3 regions of the Neorhizobium petrolearium genome follow, and region 2 is predicted to be linked to each of the others. Evidence: predicted binding sites of a transcription regulator. Region 2 holds the regulator's gene; each other region holds the start of a gene.
What was found. Region 2 encodes PhoB, which activates phosphate uptake and scavenging genes when phosphate is short. Its sites were predicted from a motif close to TGTCATNNANCTGTCAT; they were not measured.
Positions count from the first base shown of each region.

Region 1: QEO92_RS05600 (esterase-like activity of phytase family protein) is a predicted target of PhoB. The motif match lies at 1,833-1,849, and genes of this name have one in related genera.
Region 3: QEO92_RS23470 (NAD-glutamate dehydrogenase) is a predicted target of PhoB. The motif match lies at 2,122-2,138, and genes of this name have one in related genera.

Region 1 covers NZ_CP123000.1:1,077,744-1,082,721, forward strand. Annotated here, with positions in the region: gene lon (endopeptidase La) at 1-1,241, shown strand, start outside; gene hupB (DNA-binding protein HupB) at 1,442-1,717, shown strand; gene QEO92_RS05600 (esterase-like activity of phytase family protein) at 1,898-4,090, shown strand; gene QEO92_RS05605 (GNAT family N-acetyltransferase) at 4,157-4,621, shown strand; gene QEO92_RS05610 (aldo/keto reductase) at 4,683-4,978, opposite strand, start outside.
Region 2 covers NZ_CP123000.1:1,363,078-1,368,055, forward strand. Annotated here, with positions in the region: gene pstA (phosphate ABC transporter permease PstA) at 1-735, shown strand, start outside; gene pstB (phosphate ABC transporter ATP-binding protein PstB) at 771-1,562, shown strand; gene phoU (phosphate signaling complex protein PhoU) at 1,605-2,318, shown strand; gene phoB (phosphate regulon transcriptional regulator PhoB) at 2,361-3,047, shown strand; gene QEO92_RS06960 (winged helix-turn-helix domain-containing protein) at 3,061-3,750, shown strand; gene arsK (arsenite efflux MFS transporter ArsK) at 3,836-4,978, opposite strand, start outside.
Region 3 covers NZ_CP123000.1:4,846,032-4,851,009, forward strand. Annotated here, with positions in the region: gene QEO92_RS23455 (lytic murein transglycosylase) at 1-455, shown strand, start outside; gene QEO92_RS23460 (carbonic anhydrase) at 459-1,133, opposite strand; gene pdxY (pyridoxal kinase PdxY) at 1,201-2,070, opposite strand; gene QEO92_RS23470 (NAD-glutamate dehydrogenase) at 2,245-4,978, shown strand, end outside.

The DNA of each region.
Region 1 (4,978 bases), 290 kb from region 2:
TCCGCGGTCACCGCCGCACCTATATCGGCTCGATGCCCGGCAAGGTCATCCAGTCGATGAAGAAGGCGAAGAAGTCCAACCCGCTCTTCCTGCTCGACGAGATCGACAAGATGGGCATGGACTTCCGCGGCGACCCGTCTTCGGCGCTGCTCGAAGTGCTGGACCCGGCACAGAACTCGACCTTCATGGACCATTACCTGGAAGTCGAATACGACCTGTCCGACGTGATGTTCATCACCACGGCAAACACGCTGAACATCCCGGCACCGCTGATGGACCGTATGGAAATCATCCGCATCGCCGGTTACACCGAGGACGAGAAGCGTGAGATCGCCAAGCGTCACCTTCTGCCGAAGGCAATCAAGGAGCATGCGCTGCAGCCGAACGAATTCTCGGTGAGCGACGATGCCCTGATGGCGATCATCCAGCAGTACACCCGTGAAGCGGGCGTCCGTAACTTCGAACGTGAACTGATGAAGCTCGCACGCAAGGCGGTGACCGAGATCATCAAGGGCAAGACGAAGTCGGTCGAGGTCACGGCTGCCAACATCAATGACTATCTCGGCGTTCCGCGCTTCCGCCACGGCGAGGCCGAACGTGAGGATCAGGTTGGTGTCGTCACCGGTCTCGCCTGGACGGAAGTCGGCGGCGAACTCCTGACGATCGAAGGCGTCATGATGCCGGGCAAGGGCCGCATGACGGTCACCGGCAACCTGAAGGAAGTCATGAAGGAGTCCATCTCGGCGGCGGCATCCTATGTCCGTTCGCGCGCTGTGGATTTCGGCATCGAACCTCCGCGCTTCGACAAGTCGGATATCCACGTCCACGTTCCGGAAGGGGCGACCCCGAAGGACGGCCCGTCGGCGGGTGTCGCCATGGCCACCGCGATCGTCTCGGTCATGACCGGCATTCCGGTCAACAAGGACGTCGCCATGACCGGCGAGATCACGCTTCGCGGCCGTGTTCTGCCGATCGGCGGTCTCAAGGAGAAGCTCCTTGCGGCGCTGCGCGGCGGCATCAAGAAGGTTCTGATCCCGGAGGAAAACGCCAAGGACCTGGCGGAGATTCCGGACAATGTGAAGAACAACATGGAGATCATTCCTGTCTCGCGTATGGGTGAAGTGATCCGCCAGGCGCTTGTCCGCCAGCCCGAGCCGATCGAATGGGACGGCACGGTGGAAACGCCGGTGATTGCGACCGTCGAAGGGGTCGACGACGTCGGAACTGCGGTCGCCCACTGATCGATCGTCTTTTGGTCATGCCAAATTGGCACTATCCACGGAAAAAGCCGGTTTCAAGCCGGCTTTTTTTGTGAAAACTGCCGCATACCCCTTGTTTTTCAGGCGATTGCGGAGCTTTTGGGTTGCCAAGGCCTGACACCGAACTATTGTCGGCGCCGAAATACATGAGTCGTTCCAAAACCGCTGAAAGGGGTGGAAACATGAACAAGAACGAATTGGTATCCGCAGTGGCCGAAAAAGCCGGTCTCTCCAAGGCTGATGCCGCATCTGCTGTTGATGCCGTTTTTGAGACCGTACAGGCTGAGCTGAAGAAGGGTGGCGACATTCGTCTCGCCGGCTTCGGCAGCTTCTCCGTTTCCCGTCGCGAGGCATCCAAGGGCCGCAACCCGTCGACCGGCGCCGAAGTCGACATTCCGGCACGCAACGTGCCGAAGTTCTCGGCCGGCAAGGGCCTGAAGGATGCTGTCAACAGCTAACGCGCTGCCTCCGGGCAACCCTGTAGCAGTCTCAATAACGGAAAGGCCTGGGTTTCCCGGGCCTTTTTCGTTTTCTCAGAACATCGTAGGTTGGGCAGCTCCAACGTGTGAAAACCGTCATCCCTCTGTCATGCGCATGCTCCAATAACCAGCGACGGTTTTATGGACAGGAGGGCTCCTATGACATTCCGTATTCACGCCGCGCTGACAGCGGTGCTTCTCGCCTCGGTCGCAGCGCCTGCCAGCGCAGAGCAGGTCTTCAACCGCATCGCATCCTTCCCCGTTGCCAGCAATCTTCCTGCGGACAAGGACAAGCTGACGACCACGTCGGCGGAAATCATCACCGCCAGCGAAGACGGCAATACGCTGATCTATTCCGACAGCCCGCTTGGCGCGATCGGTTTCATCGACATCACCGATCCCAAGGCTCCGAAGGCGCTCGGCGCGCTGTTCCTTGACGGCGAGCCTACATCCGTAGCCGCAGTCGGCTCCAAGGTTCTCGCCGCCGTCAATACGTCGGAAAGCTACGTGAAGCCGTCCGGCAAGCTGAATGTCGTGGATATCGCGTCGAAGAAGATCGAAGCAACCTGCGACCTCGGCGGCCAGCCGGATTCGATCGCTATTTCGAAGGACAAGACCTTTGCTGCGATCGCCATCGAAAACGAGCGCGACGAGGACGTGAACGACGGCGCCATTCCCCAGATGCCGGTCGGTGATCTGGTCATCGTGTCGCTGAAGGATGGTGCCGCCGACTGCGCCTCCATCAAGCATGTCTCGCTGACCGGCCTTGCGGAGATCGCGCCGGAAGATCCGGAACCGGAATTCGTTGCCATCAACGATGCCGGCGAGATAGCCGTCACGCTGCAGGAGAACAACCACATCGCCATCATCGATGGCAAGACAGCGACCGTCGTCGGCCATTTCTCCGCTGGCAAGACCGATCTGGAAGGCATCGACAACAAGACCGACGGCCAGCTTTCCTTCACCGGCAAGGCGGAGGGCGTATTGCGCGAACCGGATGCCATCAAGTGGCTGGACAACAACCGCCTCGTTATCGCCAATGAAGGCGACTGGAAGGGTGGTTCGCGCAGCTTCACGATCTTCGATCGTACTGGCAAGGTTCTCTACGAGTCCGGCGCGTCGCTGGAACGCGAAATCGCCCGCATCGGACATTTCCCGGACAAGCGTGCGAAGTCGAAGGGCGTTGAACTGGAAGGCATGGAGTTCGCTTCCTTCAATGGCCAGAACTACATCTTCATTCTTTCCGAACGCGCTTCCGTCGTGGCCGTCTACAAGGATACCGGCGCCGAACCGCAACTTGCCCAGCTTCTGCCGTCGGGCATTTCGCCGGAAGGTGCTGTCGCCATTCCTGGCCGTAACCTGTTTGCCACCGCCAACGAAGTCGATCTTGGCGAAGACGGCGGTGCACGCTCGCATGTGATGATTTACGAGCTTGCCGAAGGCCAGCCGAACTATCCAACGCTCGTTTCCAAGGATGTCGACGGCAACGTGCTCGGCTGGGGCGCTCTGTCCGGTCTCGTCGGCGATGCTGAAAAGGACGGCATCCTCCATGCCGTCAGTGATTCCTTCTATGGCATGCAGCCGTCGATCTTCACCATCGACACGACCAGGACGCCGGCTGAGATCACCAATGTCCTGCGCGTGACCCGCGGAGGGCAGCCGGCCCAGAAGCTCGACATCGAAGGTATCGCGCTCGATGGCAAGGGCGGCTTCTGGCTTGCGTCGGAGGGTGATGCCTCCAAGCTGGTCGGGCACGGCCTCTACAGCGTCAGCGCCAAGGGCGAGATCAAGACCGAGATCGGCCTGCCGGCGGATCTGCTTTCCAACGAGAGCCGTTACGGCTTCGAAGGCATCACCACCGTTGGCTCCGGCGACGACCTGACGCTCTGGATGGCAATCCAGCGCGAATGGAAGGACGACCCGAAGGGCACCGTGAAGCTCGTCTCCTATAAGCCGAAGAGCAAGGAATGGGGTGCCGTCCGCTATCCACTGGAGAAGGCAGATGCCGGTTGGGTCGGTCTGTCGGAAATCACCGCGCATGGCGATTACGTCTACATCATCGAGCGCGACAACCAGATCGGCGACAATGCCAGGCTGAAGAAGCTCTATCGCGTCGCAATCGCCGACCTCAAGCCGGGCAAGATCGGCAGCGAACTGCCGCTGGTGAAAAAGGAAGAAGTCCACGACTTCATCCCGGACCTGAAGGTGACCAACGGCTATGTCCTCGACAAGCTCGAAGGCTTTACCTTCGACAAGTCTGGCAAGGCCTTTGCCGTCACCGACAACGACGGCATCGACGATAGCTCCGGCGAAACGCTGTTCTTTCCGGTCGAGCTGAAGGCCACCAACTGAGCATCCATGGATGCCAGAATAAGGAAAGGCCGGGTTTCGCCCGGCCTTTTTGTGTAAGGAGATGCGATGGATATTGGCATAGAGCTGGCACCCGCGGCGCAAAAGCCTCTGCTGAGAGATCTTCTTTCCCAATATCTCGCAGAGTTCGAAAGATATGGCGGCTCCGGCGCTGATTACCCGTATTTCGATGCCTATTGGCAGGAGATCGAAAGCCGCTGGCCCTATCTCATACGACGGGACAGCGAATGCATCGGCTTCGCCTTCGTCAATACTTGGTCCCCGTCGGGCCGAAGCACGGATTTTTCGATAGCTGAATTCTATATCGTTCCGGACGCGCGACGGCATGGCGCTGGACGCGACGCCGCCACCGCCGTCCTGCGCGCCCATCCTGGCCGCTGGGAATTGAGCGTCATGGCGTTGAACACGCCGGCCCAAGCCTTCTGGCCGCGGGCGATCGATGCTGCCGGCGGAGGGGACTTGGAGCGGGTGAAATCGGATAGCGAGACTATTTACCGGTTTAGGATCGGCTGACGGAAGAAAAGCCAAGTACCGTCGGCAGGGGAATGAGGGGCGCCGCCGATCATCTGATCCCTCACCAGCGCTGATGCACATGCGGGGCAACCAGCCGCGCATAGATTTCCTTCGTTGCCGTCATAACGTCGGCAGAAAGTGCGGCAAGTTCGGCCGCCGCAGCATTGTCCTTCGCCTGCGCCTCGTTGCGCGCGCCGGGGATGACGACGGTGACCGCCTCGTTCATCAGGATCCATTTCAGTGCGAAGGCGGCCATGGAGGCGCCGGCCGGCACCAGCTTGCGCACCTCGTCGACGGCTTGAAGGCCCACCTCGAAGGGTACGCCCGCAAAGGTCTCGCCGACATCGAAGGCCTCGC
Region 2 (4,978 bases):
AGCTTCTTCACGGCGCCGGACGCCTCCGATACCCGGCCTGAAGCGGCGGGCCTGGGGATTGCGGTCATTGGCTCCGCCTATATGATGCTGATCGTGTTCGTCCTGTCGCTGCCGATCGGCGTGGCTGCATCAATCTATCTTGAGGAATTTGCGCCGCAGAACCGCTTCACCGATCTGATCGAGGTGAACATCTCGAACCTTGCCGCGGTTCCCTCGATCGTCTTCGGTATTCTGGGCCTTGCCGTACTGATCAATTTCTTCGGTCTGCCGCAATCGGCGCCGGTTGTGGGGGGGCTTGTTCTGACCCTGATGACGTTGCCGACGATCATCATCGCCACTCGCGCCGCCCTCAAGGCCGTTCCACCGTCTATCCGCGACGCAGCGCTCGGTGTTGGCGCATCGAAGATGCAGTCCATCTTCCATCATGTTCTGCCCTTGGCGATGCCCGGTATCCTGACGGGGACGATCATCGGGCTGGCCCGAGCTCTCGGGGAGACTGCGCCTCTGCTGCTGATCGGCATGGTCGCCTTCGTGCGCGAATATCCCGCCGGTCCGCCGGATGGCTTCTTCGATCCGGCGTCGGCGCTTCCGGTCCAGGTCTATAACTGGACGCAGCGCGGCGACCCGGCATTCGTCGAACGTGCGTCCGGTGCCATCATCGTGCTTCTGGTATTCCTGATCCTAATGAACCTGGTCGCAATCATTCTTCGCCGCCGCTTCGAGCGCCGTTGGTAAAGGGGTGTGTAATGATGAATAATATCTCAACGACGATGACGACGACGCCGACGAAAGCTCCACTCATGAATGAACCGAAGATTTCCGCCCGTAACGTGCAGGTTTATTACGGCGAAAAGCACGCCATCAAGGATGTCAATATCGATATCCGCCCTCGGTCCGTGACAGCCTTCATCGGTCCGTCGGGCTGCGGCAAATCGACGTTCCTGCGTTGCATCAACCGGATGAATGACACGATCGCCAACTGCCGTGTCGAGGGCAACATATCGATCGACTCGGAGAACATTTACGATCCCAAGGTGGACCCGGTTCAGCTGCGCGCCAAGGTCGGCATGGTGTTCCAGAAGCCGAACCCTTTCCCGAAGTCGATCTACGAGAACGTCGCCTATGGCCCGCGCATTCATGGTCTGGCGCGAAAGAAGTCGGAGCTGGACGATATCGTGTCTTCGGCCCTGCAGAAGGCAGGACTGTGGGGCGAGGTGAAGGATCGTCTCGACAGCCCAGGTACGGGCCTTTCCGGCGGTCAGCAGCAGCGCCTGTGCATTGCGCGCGCCGTTGCCGTCAGCCCGGAAGTGATCCTGATGGACGAACCCTGTTCGGCGCTCGATCCGATCGCCACCGCCAAGGTCGAGGAGCTGATCCACGAACTGCGCGAAAACTTCACGATCGTCATCGTGACGCACTCGATGCAGCAGGCGGCCCGCGTATCGCAACGCACTGCCATGTTCCATCTCGGAAACCTGGTTGAGGAGAACGATACCGACAAGATGTTCACCAATCCGGATGACCAGCGTACGCAGGACTACATCATGGGCCGCTTCGGCTGATCGCCGGTTGCGGGCCCTTTCTGACAATCTGAGGATAAGACCATGTCTTCGACACATATCCTGTCTGCCTATGACGACGAACTGAAATATCTGAGCCGCCGGATTTCGGAGATGGGCGGGCTTGCGGAGCAGATGTGCGCGGATGCAGTGCGGGCACTGGTCAATTCCGATGCCGCCCTTGCCCAGAAGGTGATCTCCGACGACGTGATCCTCGACCATGCCGAGCGCGATATCGGCGACAAGGCGATCGTGACGATCGCCCGCCGCCAGCCGGTTGCGGGCGACCTGCGCGACATCGTCGGATCGCTGCGCATCGCCTCCGATCTGGAGCGGGTCGGCGACCTCGGCAAGAACACTGCCAAGCGGGTGATCGCGGTGCAGGGCACCGGTGTGCCGCGCAAGCTCGCGCGCGGCATCGAGCACCTGTCGGACCTGGCGCTGACGCAGCTGAAGGAAGTGCTGGACGTCTATTCTAGCCGTTCGGCCGAGAAGGCGGAGGCGATCCGCATCCGCGACGAGGAAATCGACGCGATGTACACGTCCCTGTTCCGCGAGCTTTTGACCTACATGATGGAAGATCCGCGCAACATCACCACCTGCACGCATCTTCTGTTCTGTGCCAAGAACATCGAGCGTATCGGCGACCACGCCACCAACATCGCCGAGACGATCTACTACATGACGACCGGCGCCCAGCCGGAAGGCGAGCGTCCGAAGGACGATACGTCGAACACGCTCGGCGCGATCACGGAATAATGGCGCCGAATGACGATGGAATGGTGACGGAGCTAAGACGGAATGCAGCCGAAGATCGCGGTCGTGGAGGATGAGGAGGCGCTGAGCGTGCTTCTTCGCTACAACCTTGAAGCGGAAGGTTATGAGGTGGAGACGATTCTGCGCGGGGATGAAGCCGAGATCAGGCTTCAGGAACGCACGCCGGATCTTCTGATCCTCGACTGGATGTTGCCCGGTGTTTCCGGCATCGAACTCTGCCGGCGGCTGAGGATGCGGCCGGAGACGGAGCGACTGCCGATCATCATGCTGACGGCGCGCGGCGAGGAGAGCGAACGGGTCCGCGGGCTTGCGACCGGCGCCGATGACTATGTCGTAAAGCCGTTCTCGACGCCGGAACTGATGGCGCGAGTGAAGGCGATGCTGCGGCGCGCGCGTCCGGAAGTGCTGTCGAGCGTCCTGCGCTGCGGCGACATCGAGCTGGACCGGGAGACGCACAGGGTGCATCGCAAGAGCCGCGAAGTGCGGCTCGGCCCGACGGAGTTCCGGCTTCTGGAATTCCTGATGGCCGCGCCCGGCCGGGTCTTCTCGCGCTCGCAGCTTCTCGACGGGGTGTGGGGCCACGACATCTATGTGGACGAGCGCACCGTCGACGTGCATGTCGGACGCCTCAGGAAGGCGCTCAACTTCTCCAACATGCAGGATGTCATCCGCACCGTCCGCGGCGCCGGATACTCGATGGAAGGACACTAGGGAGAGCACCGCGATGGGAGCGCGAGTTGTCGTGGTGATCGATGGCGATGAAACGCTGCGCGAAGTGCTGCGGTTCTCCCTTGTCGATGAAGGTTTCGACGTGACGCTGCTTTCGGCGGGCTCCGAGCTGATGGAGCGGTTGGTTTCGAGCCTTCCCGATGTACTGGTGCTGAGTTCGTCCCTTCCGGGGCTGAATGGCATCGAGATCTGCCGAAGACTTCGTACCGAACCAGCAACGATGCGGGTGCCCGTGGTCCTGCTTGTTCCGGCGGAAAGCGAGAGCGACAGGCTGACGGGTCTCGCTGCCGGCGCGGATGACTGCCTCGTAGAGCCATTCCCCTCCGTCGAGCTTGCCATAAGGGTGAAGAACCTTCTTCGCCGCATGCATCCGAATCTTCTGAGCCATATGATCAGGGTCGGAGACCTGACCCTCGACCGCGAAGCACACAGGGTCCACAGGCAGAAGAAGGAAGTCAGGCTCGGCCCCACCGAGTTCCGGCTTCTCGAGTTCCTGATGCGGTATCCGGGACGGGTCTATTCGCGGACGGAGCTGAAAAGGTCGCTCTGGGGTGATGGTGCAACCGTGGACGAGCGCGCCGTCGACGTGCACATCGGTCGCCTCCGGAAGGGCATCAGCCTGGGCAAGGCTGACCAGGTGATCCGGACCGTCCGCGGAGCGGGCTACGCCCTCGGCGACGTCTGAATTTTCTCGCGATCGTTGGAAGGCCTATGCTGCTTTTCTTTAGGGCTTCGCCGAGGGGCCTGCATCTCCTGTTTGTCGTGTCTTGTCAGGCCTGCGAACCACCGAAAGGTCCAGCTGCTGGTCTTGTTGCTCTGTAGCGGGCGAAGGCGATCGCTCCGAACAGGCCGACGGCCGCCGCGCCTCCCAGAATGCTGATCGATACTGCCTGGCCGACCCCCCAAGTTCCCAGCATGACAGCGAACGCAAAGGGGGCAAGTGCTGAGGAAAACTGGCGTGCGGCGGTCACCCAGCCGAGCCGTGCGCCATAACCGTGCCTTCCGAAAAGCTCCAGTGGAAGCGTTCCCCCGACGATGCTTGCGAGCCCCGATCCCAGACCGAACAGGATCGCGAATGCGATGAGACCGGGGAGCCACGGACTTGTCGCCATCAGGACGATAAGGGCGACGGCGAGCAATCCCGCGGAGATCACGGCGAGCACCGTCTGTGACAAGCGCCCTCCGAAGATCATGTTCAGGAGGCGGCTGGCGACCTGCGAGGGACCGAAGAGGGTGGAGACCATGAGGCCTGCCGTGCCAAGCCCAAGTGCTGTCAGCAGCGGAACCATGTGGACCAGCACGGAGGCCAGCACGAATCCTTCCAGGGCAAAGCCCGCAAGCATCAGAATAAAGACGCCACTGAACGCGGGGCCGGCTTCAGGCTGAACGGCCATCGCTCCGGATTGATTTACTGATGCCCGTGGTTCGGGCACGTCGCGGGGCAGTCTCCCGACCCACCAATGGATCGGAAGGCACACGGCGATATTCAGGATCGCGAAGACGAGGTAGATCTCACGCCAGCCGAGATAGTCATGCAGTGTTGCCGTGAGCGGCCAGAAGAGCGTTGATGCGAATCCCGCGATCAGCGTCAGATGGGTTATGCTGCGCTGTGGCTTGCTGCCTCCAACCTGCACGATCGCTGCAAATGCCGTGCTGTAGAGAACGAAGCTGGAGGCGATCTCCATTGCGACGAGTGAAATACCGAACGTCGTCGCATTCGGCGATGCGGCCGCGCAGCCAAGCGAGATGGCGGCAGCAAGCGAACCGGGGACCATGAGCCGGCCGGCTCCGAACCGGTCCGCCCAGTTTCCCGCTCTCGGTGCGAACAGTCCGCCAACCAGCAGCGCCACCGATAGCAGCCCGAAAAGCCTGTCTTGTTGGATGGAGAAGTCTCGTGCCATGTCCGGCGCGAG
Region 3 (4,978 bases), 2.1 Mb from region 2:
TCTGGGGCATGGAAACGGGTTTTGGCAGCTTCATGGGCAACCAGCACACGCTGTCGGCGGTCGCCACGCTCGCCTATGACTGCCGCCGCTCTGCCTATTTTACTGAGCAGCTTTATGCCGCTCTCCAACTCGTCGCCCGCGGCGATCTGAGCATTTCTGCCCGCGGCGCCGCTCATGGAGAAATCGGGCAGACCCAGTTCCTGCCGTTGAACGTCGTCCGTTACGGCACCGACGGTGACGGCGACGGCCATATCGACATGGTCCGCTCGCGCGCCGACGCGCTTGCCTCGACCGCCAACTTCCTGCGCGGTCATGGCTGGAGGGCCGGTGCCGGATACCAACCGGGGGAACCGAATTTCGCCGCCATCCAGGGCTGGAATGCCGCCTCGGTCTATCAGCGGGCGATCGCCCATATCGGCGGCCAGATCGACGGCCTGCAGACGAGTTCCCGCTGAGATTCAGGCCGAGGCTTGCTCGGCCTCGATCGGCGGTTCGTCGAGATCGGGGCGGACAAAATCGCCCTTACTGTTCATCACCCAGAGTTCCCCGGTGGAAATATCGAACCAGGCACCATGAATGCTGAGTCCGCCTTCCTCTCCGCGATTCTTCACGAAAGGAAATGTCTGCAGATTGGCGATGGAATTACGGATGGAGACCCGTTCCAGCGCCGTCTGGCGTTCGGCCGGCGTCATGAACGCGTTATTCTGGATCTGTTCAGCCGCGGGCCGCACGAGGCTCATCCATCTGCCGATGAAATCGCCCGGCGACAGCGGTTCCGTGGAGGGATCCAGCGCCGCCTGAATGCCGCCGCAACGGCCATGGCCCATGACAACGATATTGCGGATCTTCAGGACTTGAACCGCATATTCCAGCGCGGCCGAAGTGGCATGAAACTGGCTATCCGGCTCGTAGGGCGGCACCATGTTGGCGACATTGCGCACGACGAAGAGCTCGCCGGGACCACAGTCGAAGATGGTCTCCGGAGCAGAACGTGAATCGCAACAGGCGATGACAAGGGTGTGAGGTTTCTGCCCGGTCTCCGCCAATGCCCGGTAGCGATCGCTTTCGTCGCTATAGCGCCCGTTCATGAAGTTGCGATAGCCCGCCAGAAGTCTGTCTGGAAAGTCCGTCATGTACCAAGGATTATAGTGCCGCTCGCCGAAGATCAACGGTCATTCTACAATTGCGAGACTGGCCGGCTTATCGCTTCACCCGTTGCAACGGATGCACCAGCCGGCGCATTTGCACCATGGCCATGGGCGAGGAAAGGCTCGACGCATCCGTTTCGAGCGTCAGCTCGTCGCCGCCACGCTTGGCCGTGCGAGCGAGAATCTCGAAAACGCTGGCGGTGGCAAGCTGCAGCGCTTTTTCCTCGTCCATGCCTGCAAGGATTCGCCCCAGGAAAAGTGCGCTCATGAGATCACCGAGACCGTTCGGCGGATTGTCGATCAGCCGGTGCTCGGCAAGCAGTGCGTGTTTTCCGGTGAGATAGAGGTTTCCCGTCCCGCCCGCCATCATCGGCACGGCCGACGTCACCAGGATGCGAGGCGGCCCGAGCGCGACTGCCGCGTCCATGATCGCGTTGTTGGTTTCGAGCGGCGCACCGGAAAGCCAGGCCAGCTCATAGCGGTTCGGGGTCGCGATTGTCGCGAGCGGGATGAGCTCGTCGCGGATCGCTTCCGCTGTCGGCTGCGGGATATAGAGTCCGCCGAGATCACCCATGACTGGATCGCAGATATAGAGAAGGTCGGGATTTCTCTCCTTCAGCGCGCGGATGAGCCGCGCAACCGAGCGCGGCTGGGCCGCATTGCCGAAATAGCCGGTCAGCACCGCCTTCACCTCGCCGAGCCATGGCGCGCGGATGAGATCGCCTATAGCCTTGTCGAAGTCTGATTCGGGAAAGGTCAGCCGCGTGGAAGGCCCGTGACCCGGATGCCAGGGAAGGACGATGGTCGGCATGGCCCAAACGGGAAACCCGAGGATTTCCAATGCGAAGACGGCGGCTCTGTTGCCGACCGAGCCCCGCACGACATGGCTGGAGATGACGATGACGGCATTGCTGGTATCCATGGGTCTGATTTCCCGCTTCGAGGCCCTGTTGATGGTTTCTTCGGCCGGTTATGTCAACAAGGCTTCACGGAAGAATGGAAGGTCTGTTGCGCACTGACATGGATCGGCCACGTTGCCGCATGATGACATGAGATGAATTTATTCGATCTTTGAACGGAAAAAGGGGAGAGGGGCATGGCCGCCAGGCAGAATCCGAAGCGGGAAAAGCAGATCGAAAGCGCACGCAAAATCGCCGCTGAAAGCAAGGGACCGCATCTCGATCCGTTCATTCTGTTTGGCCGGGCCAGCAATGACGACCTTGAGAACTATACGCCCGAAATGCTGGCCCGCTCGGCGAGACATGCGGCCGAACGGTTGCAGGCCTGGACACGGATCCGGGCGGATATCACGGTGGAGACCTTGTCCGGCGTTGAGCCGAACAGCGTGCCGGTTTCGGTGCTGACCGTCGTTGACCGGAACATGCCCTTCCTCTTCGATTCGATCATGGGCGAGGTGACCGCGACCCATCGCGACCTCTTCATGGCGGTCCACCCGATCCTCAATTTGGAACCGGGAAAAGAACCGGTTCTGCGTTCCAGCGAGCAGCCCGGGAATCCGGCTCATCATGTGAGCCTCATCCAGATCCACATTGCGCCGCTGAACCGGGAACAGGCGACGGCGCTCACCGAGCGTATCCGCCACATCCTCGACCAAGTGCATCTGGCGATCACCGATTGGGCCTCCATGTTGGAGGTGCTGGAGGGGGCAGCAAAGCAGCTCAACAATTCCGCGAGCCGTAAAAAATCTGATCGGGAGGAGGCGCTCGCCTTCCTTAACTGGCTACGCGACGACAATTTCACCTTCCTCGGCATGCGTGAATACGTCTATTCCGGCAAGGGCCCGGAAGCGAAGCTCGAACGCGGCAAGGGCCGCGGCTTGGGCATCCTTTCCGATCCGGACGTTCTCGTGCTGCGCCAGGGCAAGGACGCGGTGATGACAACGCCGGAAATCCTGGAATTCCTCGACGGACCGGATTTCCTCATCGTCACCAAGGCGAATGTGAAATCGGTCGTCCACCGACGAGCCTATATGGACTATGTCGGCGTCAAGCGCTTCGATGAAAAAGGCGAGGTCGTCGGCGAATTGCGCATCGTCGGTCTTTTCACGGCGACGGCCTACACTCACTCCGTTCGCGAAATCCCGCTTCTGCGCGCCAAGGCGGCCCGGATCGAGGAGCATTTCGGCTTCGACCCCGACAGCCATTCCGGCCGCATGTTGGAAAACACGCTGGAATCCTATCCCCGCGACGACCTTTTCCAGATCGATCCGGACCTGCTTGCGAGGTTTTGCGAGCAGATCATGGAACTGAGCGAACGCCCCCGCGTCCGGATATTGCCGCGCATCGACCATTTCGACCGTTTTGTCTCGGTGATCGTCTATGTGCCCCGCGAGGACTATAATTCGCTGGTCCGCGAGAAGGTGAGCGATTACCTCGCCAGTGTCTATGACGGCCACGTCTCCGCCTATTATCCGGCCTTCCCGGAGGGCGGGGTCGCGCGCGTCCATGTCATCATCGGCCGGCGCGGCGGCAAGACGCCACGAATCGCCCAGGTGAAGCTGGAAGAGGCGATCCGCCTGATTGCCACGCCCTGGGAAGAACGTTTCGCCACGCTGGCGAAAGAAGGCCCGCGCCTTTCCGTCACTCAGGCCTTCCAGGAGACCTTTACCCCCGAGGAAACCTTTGCCGACCTGCCCGATGTTGCCGCCTGCGCCGCCGGCGAGACGATCCGCATCGCCTTCTACCGCCGCCCGGACGAGGCCGCAAACACCGTCTCGCTGAAGATCTTCCACAAGGATCAGCACTTGTCGCTCTCCCGACGAGTGCCTTTGCTGGAAAACCTCGGATTCCATGTCGTCAGCGAGCAGACGTTCGAAATCCATGTCGGGCCGGAAAGCAAGCTCGTCGTGCTGCACGACATGGAATTGCAGCTTGATAACGCCCGCGCGGTCGATCTTTCCCGCGAGGGGCCGCTGCTCGAGGAGGCATTCCTGTCCGCCTTCGGCGGCCTGATCGATAACGATGGCTTCAATCGGCTCGTCCTGCTCGCCGGTCTTTCAGCCCGCGAAGTCACGGTCTTGCGCGCCTACGCCAGATATCTGCGTCAGGCCGGCATCGTCTACTCGCAGACCTATATCGCCGATACGCTCACCAGATATCCGGCGATCGCCGCCGCCATCTTCCGCCTTTTCCGCGACGGCTTCGATCCGAAAATTGCCGAGAAGACCCGCGCCAAGAAGCTCGCGGATATCCATGCGGAGATCGAGGAGGCGCTTTCCAGCGTGCCCAACCTGGACGAGGACCGGACATTCCGCCGGTATGTCAATGCGGTCGATGCGACGCTGCGCACCAACTACTTCCAGCGTGAGGCCGACGGTTCCACGAAGAAGATGCTGGCGTTCAAGCTCGATCCGAAATTGCTCGACGGCCTGCCGGAACCGCGCCCCTTCCGGGAAATCTTCGTCTACGGCACGGAAGTGGAGGGCGTACACCTGCGCTTCGGCAAGGTGGCGCGCGGCGGCATCCGATGGTCCGATCGCGGCGAGGACTATCGCACCGAAATTCTCGGCCTCGTGAAGGCGCAGCAGGTCAAGAACGCCGTCATCGTGCCGGTCGGCGCGAAGGGTGGCTTTTTCCCGAAGGCGCTGCCTGCGGGCGGCTCGCGTGAGGAAATCTTCAATGCGGGGAAAGAGGCCTACAAGACCTTCATCCGCACGCTCCTCTCGATCACCGACAACATCACCGGTGCGGACGTGGCCGGCCCGGAAAACACGATCCGCATCGATGGCGACGATCCCTATTTCGTCGTGGCGGCCGACAAGGGCACGGCGACCTTCTCCGACACAGCCAATGCTCTGGCGCAGGAAGCCG